One region of the Lysinibacillus sp. IITD104 genome, then DNA from elsewhere that is predicted to be linked to it. Evidence: a T-box and tRNA genes for the amino acid it is inferred to sense, from the RefSeq annotation. Region 1 holds a T-box; the other holds one or more tRNA genes.
What was found. The T-box of region 1 lies ahead of leuS (leucine--tRNA ligase). A T-box ahead of a tRNA ligase gene usually reads a tRNA of that ligase, here a tRNA-Leu.
Positions count from the first base shown of each region.

Region 2: it has a tRNA-Leu gene. The T-box ahead of leuS (leucine--tRNA ligase) is inferred to sense a tRNA for this amino acid. The anticodon was not compared.

Region 1 covers NZ_JBAHYH020000001.1:1,193,201-1,202,611, forward strand. Annotated here, with positions in the region: gene V1L66_RS06150 (sulfate permease) at 1-1,272, shown strand, start outside; T-box leader at 1,338-1,548, shown strand; gene leuS (leucine--tRNA ligase) at 1,635-4,052, shown strand; gene V1L66_RS06160 (NupC/NupG family nucleoside CNT transporter) at 4,178-5,359, opposite strand; gene V1L66_RS06165 (sigma-70 family RNA polymerase sigma factor) at 5,735-6,256, shown strand; gene V1L66_RS06170 (DUF4181 domain-containing protein) at 6,243-7,178, shown strand; gene V1L66_RS06175 (permease) at 7,216-8,454, opposite strand; gene V1L66_RS06180 (response regulator) at 8,477-9,175, opposite strand; gene V1L66_RS06185 (sensor histidine kinase) at 9,214-9,411, opposite strand, start outside.
Region 2 covers NZ_JBAHYH020000001.1:554,684-564,094, reverse strand. Annotated here, with positions in the region: gene V1L66_RS02925 (ABC-F family ATP-binding cassette domain-containing protein) at 1-1,513, shown strand, start outside; gene tsaD (tRNA (adenosine(37)-N6)-threonylcarbamoyltransferase complex transferase subunit TsaD) at 1,945-2,961, opposite strand; gene rimI (ribosomal protein S18-alanine N-acetyltransferase) at 2,958-3,413, opposite strand; gene tsaB (tRNA (adenosine(37)-N6)-threonylcarbamoyltransferase complex dimerization subunit type 1 TsaB) at 3,406-4,113, opposite strand; gene tsaE (tRNA (adenosine(37)-N6)-threonylcarbamoyltransferase complex ATPase subunit type 1 TsaE) at 4,110-4,559, opposite strand; gene V1L66_RS02900 (hypothetical protein) at 4,741-5,079, opposite strand; tRNA gene V1L66_RS02895 (tRNA-Asp) at 5,546-5,621, opposite strand; gene V1L66_RS02890 (Xaa-Pro peptidase family protein) at 5,835-6,899, shown strand; tRNA gene V1L66_RS02885 (tRNA-Gly) at 7,105-7,178, opposite strand; tRNA gene V1L66_RS02880 (tRNA-Arg) at 7,193-7,269, opposite strand; tRNA gene V1L66_RS02875 (tRNA-Leu) at 7,288-7,373, opposite strand; tRNA gene V1L66_RS02870 (tRNA-Lys) at 7,440-7,512, opposite strand; tRNA gene V1L66_RS02865 (tRNA-Gln) at 7,528-7,602, opposite strand; tRNA gene V1L66_RS02860 (tRNA-Asp) at 7,608-7,683, opposite strand; tRNA gene V1L66_RS02855 (tRNA-Glu) at 7,711-7,782, opposite strand; tRNA gene V1L66_RS02850 (tRNA-Asn) at 7,784-7,860, opposite strand; gene V1L66_RS02845 (SprT family protein) at 7,951-8,412, opposite strand; gene V1L66_RS02840 (Tex family protein) at 8,480-9,411, opposite strand, start outside.

The DNA of each region.
Region 1 (9,411 bases):
AACATACAGGAAATCATTAAGCAGCTAGGTACGACAAATACGTATAGTATTCTTACTGCTGTCGTATGCTTGGTGACAATAGTGATAACACCAAAGTTTTTTCCAAAGGTTCCTGGAGCATTAGCGGGTATTGTTGTCTCTACACTTATGGCAACTTTCCTCTTTTCAGGACAAGTTGCTACCATTGCAACGGCTTATGGTCAAATTCCTAATACATTACCTCATTTCGCCTTACCGAATATCACGCTCGAACGATTACAACAACTTATTGGTCCAGCGTTTGTTATTGCAATGCTAGGTGGTATTGAGTCTCTATTATCGGCAGTGGTGGCGGATGGGATGACAAATAGTAAGCATAACAGTAATCGTGAGCTAATTGGGCAGGGGATTGCTAATATTGTGACGCCTTTATTCGGTGGTATTCCAGCAACAGGCGCCATTGCACGCACAGCGACCAATATCAAAACAGGCGCAGTATCCCCTATGTCGGGTATCATTCATGGTGTGTTTGTTCTAATCACATTATTGTTATTAGCTCCATATGCATCTCATATTCCGTTAGCAAGCATGGCTCCGGTACTGATGGTCGTAGCTTGGAATATGAGTGAACGACATCATTTTTCACATATCGTAAAATTAAAATCAGGCGACTCACTGGTATTATTGATTACCTTTTTATTAACGGTATTCACTAGTCTTACATTAGCAGTTGAGGTAGGGCTTGTGCTGGCTGTGCTATTATTTGCGAAACGTATGAGTGAAAAGCTTGTTGTTACAAAAGTACTTCCGGATCATTCAAATAAAAGTGAGAAGGTACAGCCACATGTAGTGCATCAGCAGCATGATTGCCCGCAAATTAGTATGTACACAATTGAAGGGCCGTTGTTTTTTGGTGCTGCACAAATGTTTGAACAAACGATTGAAAGTACTTTGCATCAGCAACCAAGAGTTTTGATATTACGGATGGGGAAAGTGCCCTTTATGGATTCTACTGGAGAAGCATATTTTAACAATATCATAGAAAATTATAAAGCACAGGGCGGTACTATCTTGGTAACGGGTGTGCAAGGTGATTTAAAGGATGCTCTTCAACACAATGGTCTTTACGATAAAATAGGCGCGCAACATTTTTTTCAGCATACAGGAGAAGCAATTACAAAAGCTTTCCATTATTTGAACGCCAATCAATGTATTGGTTGTCAGCACTTTGCTTTTCATGAATGTCAGGATTTATCAAAGTCTAAGGAAGAAAAGGATTTAATTGTTCAGTAATGGGTAAGCTGTAAACAAAGGCTTGTGCTTTTCAATACTTTCCATTAGAATAAATGCAATATCATGTAAAGACTGTGATGAGGAATAGTAGATTTGTGGTTCTTTTTAGAGAGCTAGCGGTTGGTGGGAGCTAGTAAGAATGCAAATTGAACTCGCCTTCTGAGTCTGCCCGCGTGAAACAGCGTGTGTCGTTTCTTCCGCGTTAAGGAAGCTTGAGCCGAGTGTAATCACTAATTTGGGTGGTACCGCGGGAGTACAAATTCTCTCGTCCCTTCTATAAGAAAGGGGCGAGTTTTTTTATTTTTTAAATATTTTGTCAATTATGATGGAGAGCAGCACGATCAATCGAAGGAGGAAAAGAAATGAGTTTTAATCATGAACAAATTGAAAAAAAGTGGCAGCGATATTGGGCTGATAACAAAACATTTAAAACTGAAAATGAAACAGCAAAGCCTAAATTTTATGCATTAGATATGTTCCCATATCCATCTGGCGCAGGACTTCATGTTGGCCATCCAGAGGGGTATACGGCAACTGATATTCTATCACGCTTTAAACGTATGCAAGGCTATAATGTACTTCATCCAATGGGCTGGGATGCTTTTGGTTTACCAGCTGAGCAATATGCACTCGATACAGGGAATGATCCGGCTGAATTTACAGCTAAAAATATTGCGACATTTAAACGTCAAATTCAAGAGCTAGGCTTTAGCTATGATTGGGATCGTGAAATTAACACAACGGATCCAGAGTATTATAAATGGACACAATGGATTTTTATCCAGCTTTATAAAAAAGGCTTAGCTTATGTGGATGAAGTAGCTGTTAACTGGTGTCCAGCACTTGGCACGGTATTAGCTAACGAAGAAGTAATTGATGGGAAATCAGAGCGTGGTGGTCATCCTGTAGAACGCAGACCAATGAAGCAATGGATGCTTAAAATTACAGCCTATGCTGATCGTTTAATCGATGACTTAGAAGAAGTTGATTGGCCTGAGTCTATTAAAGATATGCAACGCAATTGGATTGGCCGTTCAGAAGGGGCTGAAGTGACATTTGCCATTGACGGTTCAGATCAAAACTTCACAGTTTTCACAACACGCCCTGATACATTGTTTGGTGCTACATACTGTGTGCTTGCACCAGAGCATAAATTAGTGGAACAAATTACAACAGCTGACCAACGCCAAGCTGTTGAGGCTTATTTAGAGAAAGTTAAAATGAAATCTGATCTAGAGCGTACAGATTTAGCGAAAGAAAAAACAGGCGTATTTACAGGTGCTTATGCAATAAATCCGATTAACGGTAAAAAAGTGCCGATTTGGATTGCTGATTATGTGTTAGTGTCTTATGGTACAGGTGCTATTATGGCGGTGCCAGCACATGATGAACGCGACTATGAATTCGCAACTGAATTTGGCTTAGACATCGTTCCTGTACTTGAAGGTGGAGATATCAGCAAAGAAGCATTTACAGGTGATGGTCAACATATTAACTCTGAATTCCTTAATGGCTTAAATAAAGCAGATGGCATTGCGAAAGCCATTGAATGGTTAGAGGAAAAAGGTGTAGGGGAGAAGAAAATTTCTTATCGTCTACGTGACTGGTTATTCTCCCGTCAACGTTATTGGGGTGAACCAATTCCAATGATTCATTGGGAAGATGGCACGATTACGCCAGTTCCAGAATCAGAATTACCATTAATGCTACCAAAAACAGATAATATCCGACCATCAGGTACAGGTGAATCACCATTAGCAAATATTGAAGAATGGGTAAATGTTGTCGATCCAGAGACAGGTAAAAAAGGACGTCGTGAAACAAATACAATGCCGCAGTGGGCAGGTTCGAGCTGGTACTTCCTACGCTATATCGACCCGACAAATACAGAGGCAATTGCAGACCCAGAGTTACTAAAACGCTGGTTACCAGTTGATATATATATTGGTGGTGCGGAGCATGCAGTATTGCATTTACTATACGCTCGCTTCTGGCATAAAGTTCTATATGATTTAGGCGTTGTGCATACAAAAGAGCCATTCCAAAAATTATTTAACCAGGGAATGATTCTAGGTGAAGGTAACGAGAAAATGTCTAAATCTAAGGGCAATGTCGTCAACCCAGATGAAATCATTACGTCACATGGTGCCGATACATTACGCTTATATGAAATGTTCATGGGCCCACTAGAGGCTTCTGTTGCATGGTCTACAAATGGTTTAGATGGAGCACGCCGCTTCTTAGACCGTATCTGGCGTCTATTTGTCAATGAAGAAGATGGCACAATTTCAGCAAAAATCCAAGTGTCTAACGATCAATCACTTGAAAAATCATACCACCAAACAGTGAAAAAAGTGACAGAGGATTATGAAGGCATCCGCTTTAACACAGCTATTTCACAAATGATGGTCTTTATTAATGATTGCTATAAAGCTGATGTGATTCCAACGGCTTATGCTGAAGGCTTTGTGAAAATGCTAGCACCAATCGCTCCGCATATTGCAGAAGAACTATGGCAACTATTAGGTCACAATTCAACACTTTCTTACGAGCAATGGCCAACCTATGATGAAGCAAAGCTTGTGGATGATGAAGTAGAAATTGCTGTACAGGTTGCTGGTAAAGTACGTGCGAAGATTGTTGTAGCAAAAGATGCGTCAAAAGAGGACATCGAAAAAGTAGCACTTGCTGATGAAAAGATTCAAGAATATATGGCAGGAAAGAGCTTAGTGAAAATCATCGTTATTCCAGGCAAACTTGTCAATATTGTCGTCAAATAAAGAGCTATAAAGTAAAAATGTACATTACTAAATTCAATTTTAGTAATGTACATTTTTTAATTTGGCGTTATATAAGCGATAAAATAAGGACTGCACCCATCTAACTGAGTGCAGTTCAATACAATTTAAATAATCAATCCCACAATAATAGCTGTTAGGATACTTACGAGTGTAGCACCGTACAACAACTTTAAGCCAAAGCGGGCAACGACATTACCTTGTCTTTCATTCAAACCTTTTACAGCTCCCGAAATAATACCGATGGATGAAAAGTTGGCAAAGGATACAAGGAATACAGAAATAATGCCTAGTGTACGTTCACTCATGGACGCTGAGACGTCGCCAAGGTTAATCATGGCAACGAATTCATTCGTTACTAATTTAGTTGCCATAATACCGCCAGCAGCCACAGCATCTGCCCATGGAATACCCATTAGGAAAGCGATTGGCGCAAAGATATAGCCTAATATTTCTTGGAAGGATATACCAATAATCATATCGAATAATGAATTGATTAAATCCATTAATGCAACGAAACCAATAAGCATTGCTCCAACAATGATGGCTACTTTAAAGCCATCCATAATATATTCGCCAATCATTTGAAAGAACGCTTGCTTCTGTTCATCTTCAATCGTTAAGATATCTTCTTTTTCATCCACAGTATATGGATTAATGATAGAAACAATAATAAATCCGCCAAACAGGTTTAATACAATGGCCGTTACGACATACTTTGGCTCAATCATCGTCATATAAGCACCAACTACTGACATCGAAACAGTCGACATAGCAGAAGCGCATAACGTATACATACGTTGTGGTGCAATCTTATCTAATTGCTTTTTAACAGTGATGAATACTTCAGATTGGCCAACCATAGCAGAAGCAACAGCATTATAGGATTCCAATTTCCCCATGCCACTTACTTTACTTAAAAATAAACCTACCCATTTCATTAAAAAAGGAAGTATTTTAAAATGCTGCAAGATCCCAATCAGAACAGATATAAAGACGATCGGTAATAAAACAGCTAAAAAGAAGGGTGATTCTCCTTCATTTGCTAAGCCTCCAAAAACAAATGATATACCCGCATTTGCATAGGACAATAAGTGATCAAATACTTTGGTGATTCCTTTAATTAGCACATAGCCAACCGTTGTATTGAGTAGTAAAGCTGCCAATAAAAATTGGATGATCAACATAATCACTATATATTTATATTTTATTTCTTTTTTGTTTTTACTCATTAATAAAGCTAAGGCAAAAACAAGTAACAATCCACAAAAGGATATTAAGTATCTCATAAGTTCCTCCATAAGTATCTGTGATATTTTGTCCTGATGTTCCAATTTCAGAAGAACAGCTAAAGATCTTAATTAGTCAGACGTCAGACAAACAATCTCACTATAACAGTTTTTTCGCTAGGTATTCAATAGATAATAGAAAAAAAGTATGCAACACAGCATACAAATAAATTCAGTCTAAAAATGTACATTATTTCTTTAGGAGTGACTATTCATAATTAAGGTTGCCAGAATAATTCATTATAAAATACTCTTTTATTGTGTGAAGTTTTTCTCAATTTATGACGATCGTGTTCATGAAACTTTTTGATTTTTTTTGAAACCAACTAAGATCGAATGACGACTATAGGGTGAATGTTTAGAGGAGGTGTTTGGGTGAGTGAGCATTTAGTAGCCATTATGGAAGAACACGGAGAATATTGCTTACGAGTGGCTTATCTTTATGTAAAGGACTGGGCAATTGCTGAAGAAATTGTACAAGATGTCTTTTTTTCTTATTATCGGCAGCAGGATCGCTTTGAACATAGAGCATCTCTAAAGACCTATTTAGTTAAAATCACGGTACATAAAAGCCATGATTATCTTCGAAGTTGGAAAAATAAACGCCATCTGCTATTGGAAAAATTACATATTGGGGCAAGTAAACGGACACCGGAAACGATGTTAATAGCACAGGATGAGCGGAAAACATTAACGAATGCGTTATTTGAGTTACCTATTACTTATAGAGAAGTCGTCATTCTTTATTATTATCAAGAATTAAAGGTTAGAGAAATTGCAGATATTCTTACATGTGCAGAAAATACAGTTAAAACCAGATTGCATCGGGCAAGGAAAATGTTACAGGAGAAATTAGCGACTAGTGAGTGGGAGGTGTTAATGGATGACAGCTTTTAAAGAAAAATTGGATCAAGAACTTGGCGAAGCACCACGATTTACGGAATCCTTACAGGAGGATATTTTACGGCAAGTGCAACATGAAAAAAAAGCAAAACGCTGGTCTTATCCATTGATCATCGTAGGCACGATCATCATGTTTCTATTAATAATAGAAATCGGTCCATTAGGGCAGATAGAGCAAACGCAACATGCTTCAATTGTTCAATTAGCACAGCAGCAATCAATAAAAAAATATACAATGATTTATAATTCGGATGAGGAGATTTTTAAGGCTGGGAGACCTGGGTGGGTTATTGGTCAGCAATTAATGGAGCAAAGTTCAGAAAAAGAGCTTTTACAACAATTATTACAGCAAGCTACTATGACGCATATGAATGAGGATATTCGATTTAGATTACAACGTGATGTCTGGGTAGAGTTTGAAAAGGGGCAGATAATTAAGCTAAAAATGTTCATCGGCGAAGAGTATATCATAATTGTTGATTATAACAACAAATCATCTTACAAAGTAGAAAATAAAGATCTGGCAAAGGCTTATATAGATCTTGCTCTCAATGATGATGCTAAATTTGGAATGTCAGGTTTACTCGTTATGCTAGTTTTTATCATAGCTATCCAAATGCTTGTCGATAAACTAATGAGGAAAAAATTTAATATACCAAAGGAATATGTTAATAGTGGACATCGACGTGCTGTTTGGGCTATTAAAATGTTGAATATCATTATGCTTCTGGTGATCGTAATTAAAGGGTGGATTTTATTTACTGTTATCATTGGAGGATATTTAGCGGTCATCCTTTTCAGCTCTATATTTATTGACTATTACTATGGTCGAGAGGAAAAAAGACATTATCTTTCCATTAGTTCGGCCATTGTTGGATTGCTATCACTCATCCTATTCTTCTTTTATATCAGTTAAATAAACGTATAAACCTGAACCCGAAATAATCTCGAGTTCAGGTATTTTTTTCTATCGTTTCAGTCTGAAGCATTAATTGATAAATACTTGAGATGATAAAGCTGGTAGCTAAACCATATAGCGTATTAAAGCTTAAACCAATACCAATTCCAATGATGATGGATAGAAAAATGACAAGCCAGCTATGTTTATGAATATGGCGATTCGTAAATAAAAGGATTAACATAAACGGTAACATGGTAATGTGCAGGAAGGCAAAAGAATAAATAACACCTAAAATCGTTAAATCGATAGATAAGAAACAGGTAAATAAAATTATCATCAGACCAATCAAATAGAAATAATAGGGTCTTTTCGTCACAAAAAAACGTTTCGTTGCCCGCATGTCTACAAGCAAGGTTGTGACAATGGCTAATAGGACAATGACGAGAAAAGCAAATGTAAGAAAGCCTGGCTGCACTTCATATAAAAACGTAAAAATCAATACTTGGAACTGGCCAAATGATCCGCTGTATAGGGCAATCATTAAAATCGCTGTAAATGATAGCGTTAATAACGCTAAAATTAAACCTGAGGAAAACAGACTGCGGCGTACTTTTTTAGGTTTTATAAAGGCAATTAAATACCATGTCGATTTATCAAAAAATACTTGTCCTAAAACGGCTAGTTGAATAATGACATAGAATAGCAGAATTTCGCTATTTTTAAAATAAAATAAATAAGGGTGATATAAGCGAATCCCCTCATATACAGTGTTTGCCCCATTTTGAACAAAGTAATAAATAGGGATAAAAATAAGTAATGAAAAAAGAGCAATAATAAATAAAATTTCCAACCAGAGTATACTTTTCACTGACATGATGCGATCAAGAAATAAGATGCCGATTAAAAAGAAAAAAAGTGTAATAGGTACTGGAATATTTAACATAATTTCAGATAATACACTAATGCTTATTAATTGAATAAGCCAAATTTCAATACCTGTCAGCAGGTAAAATAGCCGTATAACCTTTAAATTCATACCAGACAATTTACGCTGTATGGTAAAGAGCAAAAAACTTTGTGTATGCTGATTTTGTGTGTAATCGCTCTTATTCAGCAATGAGCCAAGTATAATAAACGAAAGAGCTGTTGCTAATGTATAACAAATGCCCGCCATAAAACCAAAAGAAATAAGGGCTGAGGGAGAGGACAATAATAAATTACCATTAATCCATCTCGCTAAAAGAATAATGACTCCTGCTGCTGTGCTTAAACTTGCAAATGGAACGAGCAATGAATATTTCCTTAACATACGATTAAAGGCCTTTACTCATTTTAGAGGATTTATATTGACGTGGTGATTGATTGTATTTTTTCTTAAACGCAACACTAAAATAGTGCTGACTATTAAAACCACAGCTCTCAGCAATCGCAGACATACTTGTGTCTAGATTTTCATTGATTTTCTTTACGGCCATTTCTAAGCGATAATTATTAATATACTCATTAATGCCAATAGACTGCTCCTCCAAAAATTTACGACTTAAATAGCTCGGATTCAAATGAATTTTTTCAGCAATAATATTGAGACTTAGTTTTTCATAATAGTTTTCATGAATATAGGAAAGTGCGCTTTGAATCGCATCATGGTTAGAACTCCACACCTTATATTTCTCCACGATAGCATCTAATTCACTTGCAATGACCGGTTTTGTAAGATAATCCTTTACCCCGATACGCAATGCCTGTTGGGCATATTCAAAGGTTTGATAAGCTGTTACCATGATGATGTCTACCTCATAAAGCGCTTTTAATTCCTTGCTCAACGAGATACCATCTTTCCCAGGCATTTGAATATCCAAAAAGGCGATAGTCATACGATGCTTTTTAGCTAATTGCAGAGCCTGTGAGGCATCTTGGGCAGTATGGAAGGTCCAATTTGGAAAATGTGGCTTTAATAAATAAATCATTTGCTCAAGCTCTAATGGCTCATCATCTGCGATTAAAATATTCATGGTGAGATTCTCCTTTCTCCTTCCAGTTGATAGAAAGCCTATGCGGGAACATGGATTGTAACAGTGTAATGCTGTTCATTGTTTTGAATCGAGAATAAAATATTTTCAAGCCCATAAATGAGCTCAAGTCGTTTTCTAATATTTTCGAGACCATAACCTTGCTGCAATTCGTCTACTACCTGTTCAATTTTTTCTAATGGCTGTGTATTTTTAATTTCAATTAATAAGCTAGTATC
Region 2 (9,411 bases), 640 kb from region 1:
AGACATACGATCAGTCCTTCATGGTATGCAATTTTATTCCGAAGACTATGACAAACCCATCAGTTCCTTATCTGGTGGACAACGCACACGTTTAGCACTTGCTAAGCTCTTACTTAGTAAACCAGATCTTTTAATTCTCGATGAGCCTACTAACCATTTAGATATCGAAACATTATCTTGGTTGGAATCCTATTTAAAGGGCTATGAAGGCGCAATATTAATTGTTTCCCATGACCGCTACTTCTTAGACCAAGTCGTTTCTATTGTCTACGAAGTATCCCGTCATCGTGTTACCAAATATCCTGGTAATTATAGTGCTTATTTAGATGAAAAAGCTAAAAATTATGAGCGTGATGTCAAACTCTATGAACGTCAGCAAGATGAAAAGGCCAAGCTAGAGGATTTTATCCAAAAAAATATTGCACGTGCTTCTACAACAAAAATGGCACAAAGTCGACGTAAAATGCTTGAACGTACAGAGTGGATGGAATCCCCGGACGGTGATGAGAAATCCGCTAGTTTCGGTTTCTCGATTGAACGTCAAAGTGGAAATGATGTTTTATCTGTTGATGAATTAACGATTGGTTATAATGATCGTACCATTTCTAGTGGGATAAACCTTCGCACTTTTCGCGAGGATCGGATTGCCCTTGTTGGTCCAAATGGAGTTGGTAAATCGACATTATTAAAAACAATTGTAAAGGATTTAGCCCCTCTTGCAGGCAGTATTCGTTATGGGACGAATGTACAAATTGGCTATTATGATCAAGAGCAAGCAAAGCTCTCGAGTAATAAGAGTGTCCTGAAAGAATTATGGGATGAATGGCCACTCATGAACGAAAAAGATATTCGAACTGTATTAGGGCGTTTTCTTTTTAGTGGTGAAGATGTGGATAAAGCTGTATCCTCTTTATCGGGCGGTGAAAAAGCACGCCTTGCACTCGCAAAGCTAATGATGCAAAAGGCTAATTTCTTAATTCTAGATGAGCCTACCAATCATTTAGACTTAGATAGCAAAGAGGTATTAGAAAATGCCTTGATTGATTATCCAGGTACTCTTCTATTTGTCTCACACGACCGCTACTTCATTAATCGTATCGCAACAAAAGTGGTGGAGTTATCTGGAACGGGTTCATTTGAATATTTAGGTGATTACGATTATTACGTTGAGAAAAAGCAGGAACTATTGGAACTAGCACAAATGAATGCTGCCTCTCAACCCCAAGTACAGCAAGATCTGCCTGATAAAACGTCTACATCAAAAATAGATAAAGAGGCAAAAAAACGTGAACGTCAAATTAGACGTACGATCGAAGATTTAGAAAGCAAGATGCAAGAAACATCTACTATTGTTGCAAGCCTAGAAGAGGCTCTATGTGACTCTGCCATTTTCACTGACCATGAAAAAATTTCAATGCTTCAAGACGAATTAGCAACTGCTAAAGAACAGCATGAGCTATTAGAATTAGAATGGCTTGAGTTAAATGAAGAACTCGAAAATATTAATATGTAAAGATGTAAGCCATGTGACCTTTCACATGGCTTTTTCTTTACTTGTCTTCATTTTTCATATATATTGGTCAAGTGCTATTTTTCGACAAAAAATGCCCACAGTTTTATACACACTATAAATCTAGTAATACCAACATATCAACAGAGTTTTCCACACTGTCCACAATAAAAAATTATTTTATCCACATTGTATCGTATAAAACAAGCTACTATATATTGAATAATCACAAGTTATACACAAGTTATCAACAATTTGTGTATAAGTACGCGTGTTCGCTATTTATTTCGCTCTTTTACCTGTGGATAATTTTCTGAAAAATTTGTCAATTTTGTTGTTTCTACTTATTATTCCCTTAGCACCGTTCCTTTTTATCAACAATTATTCGACAATTAAAAAGAGATATCTAAAAATATAGATACCTCTTTTCCATACTATATCCAGGATTTTAACTCCATTCCTGGACGTCCATTCATCATTAAGTTTCCTCGAATACCAGCCTCATACATCGGCATAGCAGCTGCGCCAATCATTGCAGCATTATCAGTACACAATTTAAGCGGTGGTACAAAAAACGGGATACCTTCCTCTTCAAATACAGCCTCCAAAGAAGTTCGCAAACCTTTATTTGCGGCTACACCTCCAGCTGCAATAACCTGTTTCACCTGATACTCACGAGCAGCACGCAATGTTTTAGCTGTCAGTACTTCAACAACACTTTCCTGAAATCCCTTGGCAACAGCTGCTGGTGAAATGGCTTCACCTCGTTGATCCATATTATGTTTATAATTGATGACAGCTGATTTTAAACCGCTAAAGCTAAAATCATACGAATCCTCTTCCAACCATACTCTTGGAAAAGGCACAGCCTCTCCTTCCTCATGAGCAAGACGATCAATATGTGGCCCACCAGGATAAGGTAAATTTAAAACACGTGCCACTTTATCATATGCTTCACCAGCAGCATCATCTCGTGTTTCACCAATGACCTCAAAAGAACCATGCTCCTTCATATAGACAAGCTCTGTATGACCGCCTGAAACTACTAGTGCTAATAAAGGGAACTCCATTGGCTGTACAAGCGCATTGGCATAAATATGACCTGCAATATGATGTACACCCACAATGGGTAAGCTGTTCGCAAAGGCAAAAGCCTTCGCCGCATTAATGCCAATCAACAATGCCCCTACAAGACCTGGACCCTCTGTAACAGCAACCGCATCCAAATCTGACGGCTTTAGATTTGCTTGAGCTAAAGCTTCTTCAATTACCATCGTAATTTGTTCAACATGATGGCGTGATGCAATTTCTGGGACAACTCCACCAAAACGCTTATGACTCTCTATTTGAGAAGCAACAACATTCGACACGATTTCATGACCATTTCGAATAATCGCTGCAGCTGTTTCATCACAGCTTGATTCTATTGCTAATATCATTCCATTATTCATTGTAAATTCACCCACATGACAAGGGCATCCTCCCCGTTATCAGTATAATAGCCTTTCCGTATACCACCATCTTGGAATTGAAGCTTGCGATAAAGATTTTGTGCAACGGTGTTCGTTACACGTACCTCCAATGTCATAACCTCCATTCCATGTAAACGAGCTATTTGCATCGCCTCACGCATTAATCCCTCGCCTATACCTCGACCACGAGCACCCTCAATCACAGCTACATTCGTAATTTGGGCTGCATCTATAACCATCCACATCCCACAAAAACCAATAATACTTCCATTTGCATCCACAGCCAGCACATAATGAGCATACTGATTTTCATGCACTTCATAGTAAAAGGAATCCAACGTCCAAGGTACAGGAAATGAAGCTACTTCAATTTCATAAACTGCTGGTACATCATCAGAAACCATTTTACGATAAGTTACATCACTACTCATGTTCTTTCTCCTTTTGTTCTTTCAGCCAATTTGCTTCAGCCTCTGCAATTCGTTTATATTGTGGGACAAAGTGATGAGTAGCTTCAACACTCGGTAACTCCACTTTAGTTCCTACACGAATAACTTCCGTTGCACGTGGCAAGTCAAGACTAAAAGGTGCACGCAAAGCGTTATCACCAAGCTCTTCTACGATGTTATCCCAAAAAATGCCCACATCTGTTCCTACAAATAAAACAGGTGCATCTAATGCCCTTAAACGTTCTAATAAATCAGCGATATGTGCATGATGATCTTCCACAAGAGCCTCTAGTGTCATTCCTTGATAAACAGCTGTATAAACATTGTCTCTTCTTGCATCAAAAATTGGACAAATGAATCCATTATAAAGGGTAGCATTTGCAGCTAATGCTTTTAAGCTAGAGACGCCAACTAAAGGTATCTGTAATGTCCAAGCTAGGGTTTTCGCTAATGTCACACCTATGCGGACACCTGTATACGAACCTGGACCTTCAGACACCGCAATCACATCCAAGTCGCCTGCCTTTAAGCCTGCTCTTGCTAATATTTCTTCGATAGCGGGCATCGCGCCAGCAGAATGCGTTAATTTTATATTTTGCACCATCTCGGCTACCACTTTTCCATCCCTCACAATAGCAACGGAAAGTGGTGTATTCGCTGTTTCTATTCCTAACCAAATCATTTCATTAGCTCCTCACATAGCGCCTTATAGCGTTCCCCAGTAGGTATTAACACAAAACGTCGTTCATTATCTCCGATTCGGTAAATCTCTATCGCTAATCGATTCTGTGGCAAATCCTGTTCAATTAAATGCGCCCACTCTACCACTGATACTGCATCTCCATAAAATAATTCATCCCAACCAAGGTCCTCGTCACTTTCAGCCAGACGATATACATCTAAATGATTGAAGGGTAAACGTCCTTCATACTGTTTAACAATCGTAAATGTTGGACTGTTGACTGTTCTCTTCACACCAAGCCCCTTTGCTAAGGCCTTCGTAAACGTTGTCTTGCCTGCGCCCAAATCTCCTTCTAATGTAATCGTATCTTGAGCTTCTAGTAAATTGGCAAGTGCCATAGCAAAACGTTCTGTATCATCAACTGAATTCATGATTATTTCATACATTCTCATTTTTCCTCTCATCACTACATTACCTCTAGTTTACCTAAACTAGCGAAAATGTTCAAAGCATCCAATATCATTTATATCCTACTTAGAATGTCGTCGTTAAAAAGCCTAATTCAATACATAGGTTGCTTATTTAAATGAAAAAACACGTCTTCATTTACGAAGACGTGACAACGATTTATCTTTTTGAATGACCTTTCACTGCTATGATTTCTTTGCCAACTAGTTTATCATCCTTAAATTTCACTATATAGGCCTGTGTCATCAAGATTTCATCATTCCAACGATATTCATTATTTTTGATCTTTTTACCTGCGCCGCCTGCTGCTTTTACTACCTCAATATATGACATATCATTTTTTAATTTCTCAAATTCTACTTCGTTCATATTTTTTTGCCAGTGATACGCATTTGATTCTTCAATCTCTATAATAGGATCTCCACAGCCTACCATCATTATCATGGAACCAATAAGCAAAGGTAAATAAATACTTTTAAAAGAATAATCTTTGCTCATATAAACACCTCCGTAGCCAATCCGATTACTTCTACTTTTTACCCTTAATCTTTATATTAGAAACACATCTAATTTTACCTTATAGAAACGCTATCATTTATCGGTAATTTTTACTATTTTTAGATAATGTTAAATAAATACAAATAATTATATTTATGTAAATAATATCAATTATTTCACGAAGATTAAGCCATTTTTTAGACACGATTGAGATGCTTTTAGGGAAATAGATGTTGTTTATGAAATAATAAAGGGAGGTTGGTCTCAAATACTTCACAGATTGTTATACTTTTAGCCCCTTTGTTTCTAATAGGCGAGGTTGATCCTTTAGGAGTTATTCATTTGTCATAAAATTTCTACTTAGGTTTCCTAATAAGCTCCTGAATGATGAATTGGTTCCATACTCCGATAAAATATAAAAAGTCCTTATGATGTAAAATCATAAGGACTGTAATATCAATTTAAATGGCGGTCCCGACCGGGATCGAACCGGCGATCTCCTGCGTGACAGGCAGGCATGTTAACCGCTACACCACGGGACCTCTTTAAGACATTTATAAATATATCATAGAAAACATAGATATGCAATATCTATTTTTATATTTTCCTTTAATATATTTTCTAACACTCTCTTAACTAGAAATAGAACTTATCTTGTAATGAATTTCCTATACAATCAACTTCTTAATTTTATATAAGCTCTAAACATAATGCATATTTTGCAGTATATTTAACTTTAAAGGGGGAAATGTAACATGTCAAAATTAGAGCAATTACAAGCAGCCTTACAGCTACACGAAACCGATGCAATTATTATTACAAATGCTCAAAATCGTCGCTATCTAACCGGTTTTACAGGTAGTGCAGGTACAGTTATCGTAACGAAGACGCGCGCACTTTTATTAGTAGACTTCCGCTATACACAGCAAGCAACAAATCAATGTGACACCTTTGAAGTACTCGAGATTGATCGCAACCGTTTATATGAAACCATTCAGGAAATTTTTGAACAGGAATCAATTCAAACAGTTGGTTTTGAGCAACTTCATGTTACTTATTACAGCTATCAATTCATGAAAAGCAAATTGACAGCCATATTAAAACCAATGCCTACTATTGTAGAAGATTTACGGATGATTAAAACGCCAGAGGAAATTGAAATAATTAAAAAAGCAGCATGGATTTCTGATGAGGCATTTAATCATATTCTGACATTCATCAAACCTGGTATTTCAGAACTTGAGATAGCCTATGAATTAGAGTCTCATATGCGCAAAAATGGTGCAACGGGTGCAGCCTTCGATATGATTATTGCTTCTGGCCATCGCTCAGCACTCCCACATGGCGTAGCATCCTCTAAAATAGTGGAGCAAGGTGATATGCTGACAATGGATTTTGGTGCTTACTATCAAGGCTATCGTTCTGATATGACAAGAACGATTGCTGTTGGAGAACCATTAGAGCAATTAAAAGAAGTATATCAAATAGTCCATTATGCCTTACAACATGCCCTTTCCAATATCAAACCTGGTATTACTGGACAAGAGGCAGATCGTTATACACGAGACTACATTACTGCAAAGGGATATGGACAAAATTACGGACATGGTACAGGACATGGCATAGGCTTAGATATCCATGAAAATATATTTATGTCTACCATATGTAAAGACATTTTAGAAGAGAATATGGTACTGACAGTAGAACCGGGTATTTATATACCGAATGTAGGTGGTGTTCGTATCGAGGATGATATTATCGTTACAAAAGAAGGCGTTGAAGTCATTACCCACTCTCCTAGAGAACTTATTATTTTATAGACATTTTAAAGAGTAATTACAATGACTGTAATTACTCTTTTCATTAATATAAAAAAACAGTCAGCACACAGCTGACTGTTTTATTATTAGCTACTAAAAACTTTATTGATTACGTTTTGCTTGTTCAGTTTTCAAGGTTCATATGTTATCAATTCAGACAACTATTCAAGTATATCATGCAACCAATCGGTTGTCAACACTTTTTTGGAGCGGGTGATGAGAATCGAACTCACGACATCAGCTTGGAAGGCTGAGGTTTTACCATTAAACTACACCCGCATATATTTTAAAATTGGCGCGCCCGGCAGGAGTCGAACCCACAACCTTCTGATCCGTAGTCAGACGCTCTATCCAATTGAGCTACGGGCGCATATAAAATTGATTGACTTGGTGCGGCCGAGAGGACTTGAACCTCCACGGGGTTGCCCCCACTAGGCCCTCAACCTAGCGCGTCTGCCGTTCCGCCACGACCGCATTCGATTAGTAACTTTCTCATTATACTACGATAATTCAAAAAGTCAACTCTTTTTCTTAAAGAGATGAGCCATGAAGGACTCGAACCTTCGACCCTCTGATTAAAAGTCAGATGCTCTACCAACTGAGCTAATGGCTCGAATTAAGAAATGAATGGCTGGGGTACTAGGATTCGAACCTAGGCATGACGGAATCAAAATCCGTTGCCTTACCGCTTGGCTATACCCCAATAAGTGGCGGTCCCGACCGGGATCGAACCGGCGATCTCCTGCGTGACAGGCAGGCATGTTAACCGCTACACCACGGGACCAAAATATTTACATTAAATTATGAAAAATGACCCCTACGGGATTCGAACCCGTGTTACCGCCGTGAAAGGGCGGTGTCTTAACCACTTGACCAAGGGGCCATGGCTCCGAAGGCAGGACTCGAACCTGCGACAACCTGATTAACAGTCAGGTGCTACTACCAACTGAGCTACTTCGGAATAATGTATGTTAGTTGTTGTCGTTATCTTGTCGACTTTTACTATTATAGGGACAACACAACAAAACGTCAACTATTTTTAAAAGTTTTTTTATTCCACTAATTTTAATTTCCCCAAACACTTACTACAACAATACTTTTCAACATTCATTTTTATTTTCCGTACATATAACTGGTGGCAATTAACACAAGTATATGTATAGCGTCGTCGGTGTTTTTTAATTGTAGCTTTAGGGGAATGTAGAACTGAGCAAAATCGCGGGGCATCTACTTTCCTTAATAATTCTCTAAAATCTTTATCTCGATGCTGATACCCTTTCCCTTCAATATGTAGATGATAATGGCATAATTCGTGTAAAATAATACCTTGAACTTCTTCCAAACCGTATAACTCATAGGCTTTAGGATTAATCTCAATATTATGAGATTGTAAAAGATATCGTCCTCCCGTTGAACGTAATCTTGCATTAAAATAGGCTTGATGAAGAAAAGGTCTCTGAAAGCTTTTCAAAGATAAGCGACGAACAAGCTCTTGTAATTCTTGATTGTCCATAGTAATCACCTCTAACAACAAGAATACCACACTGCGTAGTATAGACAGTGTGGTGAAAATTTAGTACTCAAACTAATGCTTGATTTTTAGGTGGAAGCATCGTTAAAGAGATACGACCTTTCGTTACATCTATTTGTTCAACCCAGACAGTTACAATATCCCCAAGCGCTACAACTTCCAATGGATGCTTAATACGTTTGTTTTGGAGTTTAGAAATATGCACAAGTCCATCTTGCTTCACGCCAATGTCAACAAATGCGCCGAAATCTACTACATTTCTTACCGTACCCTGCAATTCCATACCTACTTTTAAATCTTCCATTTTCAATACATCAGTCTTAAGCAATGGTTGTGGGAATGCATCACGTGGGTCGCGACTAGGTTTCATTAAAGTATCCACGATGTCTTGAATTGTCACAACTCCTACTCCGAGCACATCACTTAACTTTTTGATATTTAGTGCTGCAATAGCTTCCTCTGCCTTCTGTGTCCCTAACTCTTTTTTATCTATTTGAGCCTCTGCTAATATTTGCTCAGCAAGATCATAGCTCTCAGGATGAATACCTGTAGCATCAAACGGATTTTTTGCTTCTGGGACACGTAGGAAACCAATAGCCTGTTCATACGTTTTGGCACCTAACCTTGGGATCTTCTTTAATTGCGCACGTGTAGTAAATTGACCATTTTCCTCTCGCGTCTTCACGATATTCTCTGCAACAGTTTTTGATAAACCAGAAACGTATTGTAAGAGTGATGATGAAGCCGTATTTACATCAACACCAACTTGGTTAACAGCTGTTTCTACTATAAAAGTTAGCGATTCATTTAATTTTTTTTGAGAAACATCATGCTGATATTGACCTACTCCCACCGCTTTTGGTTCAATTTTCACTAACTCTGATAAAGGATCCTGTAAGCGGCGTGCAATGGAGACAGCACTACGTTGTTCAACCTGTAAATCAGGAAATTCTGCACGTGCAATATCAGACGCTGAATAAA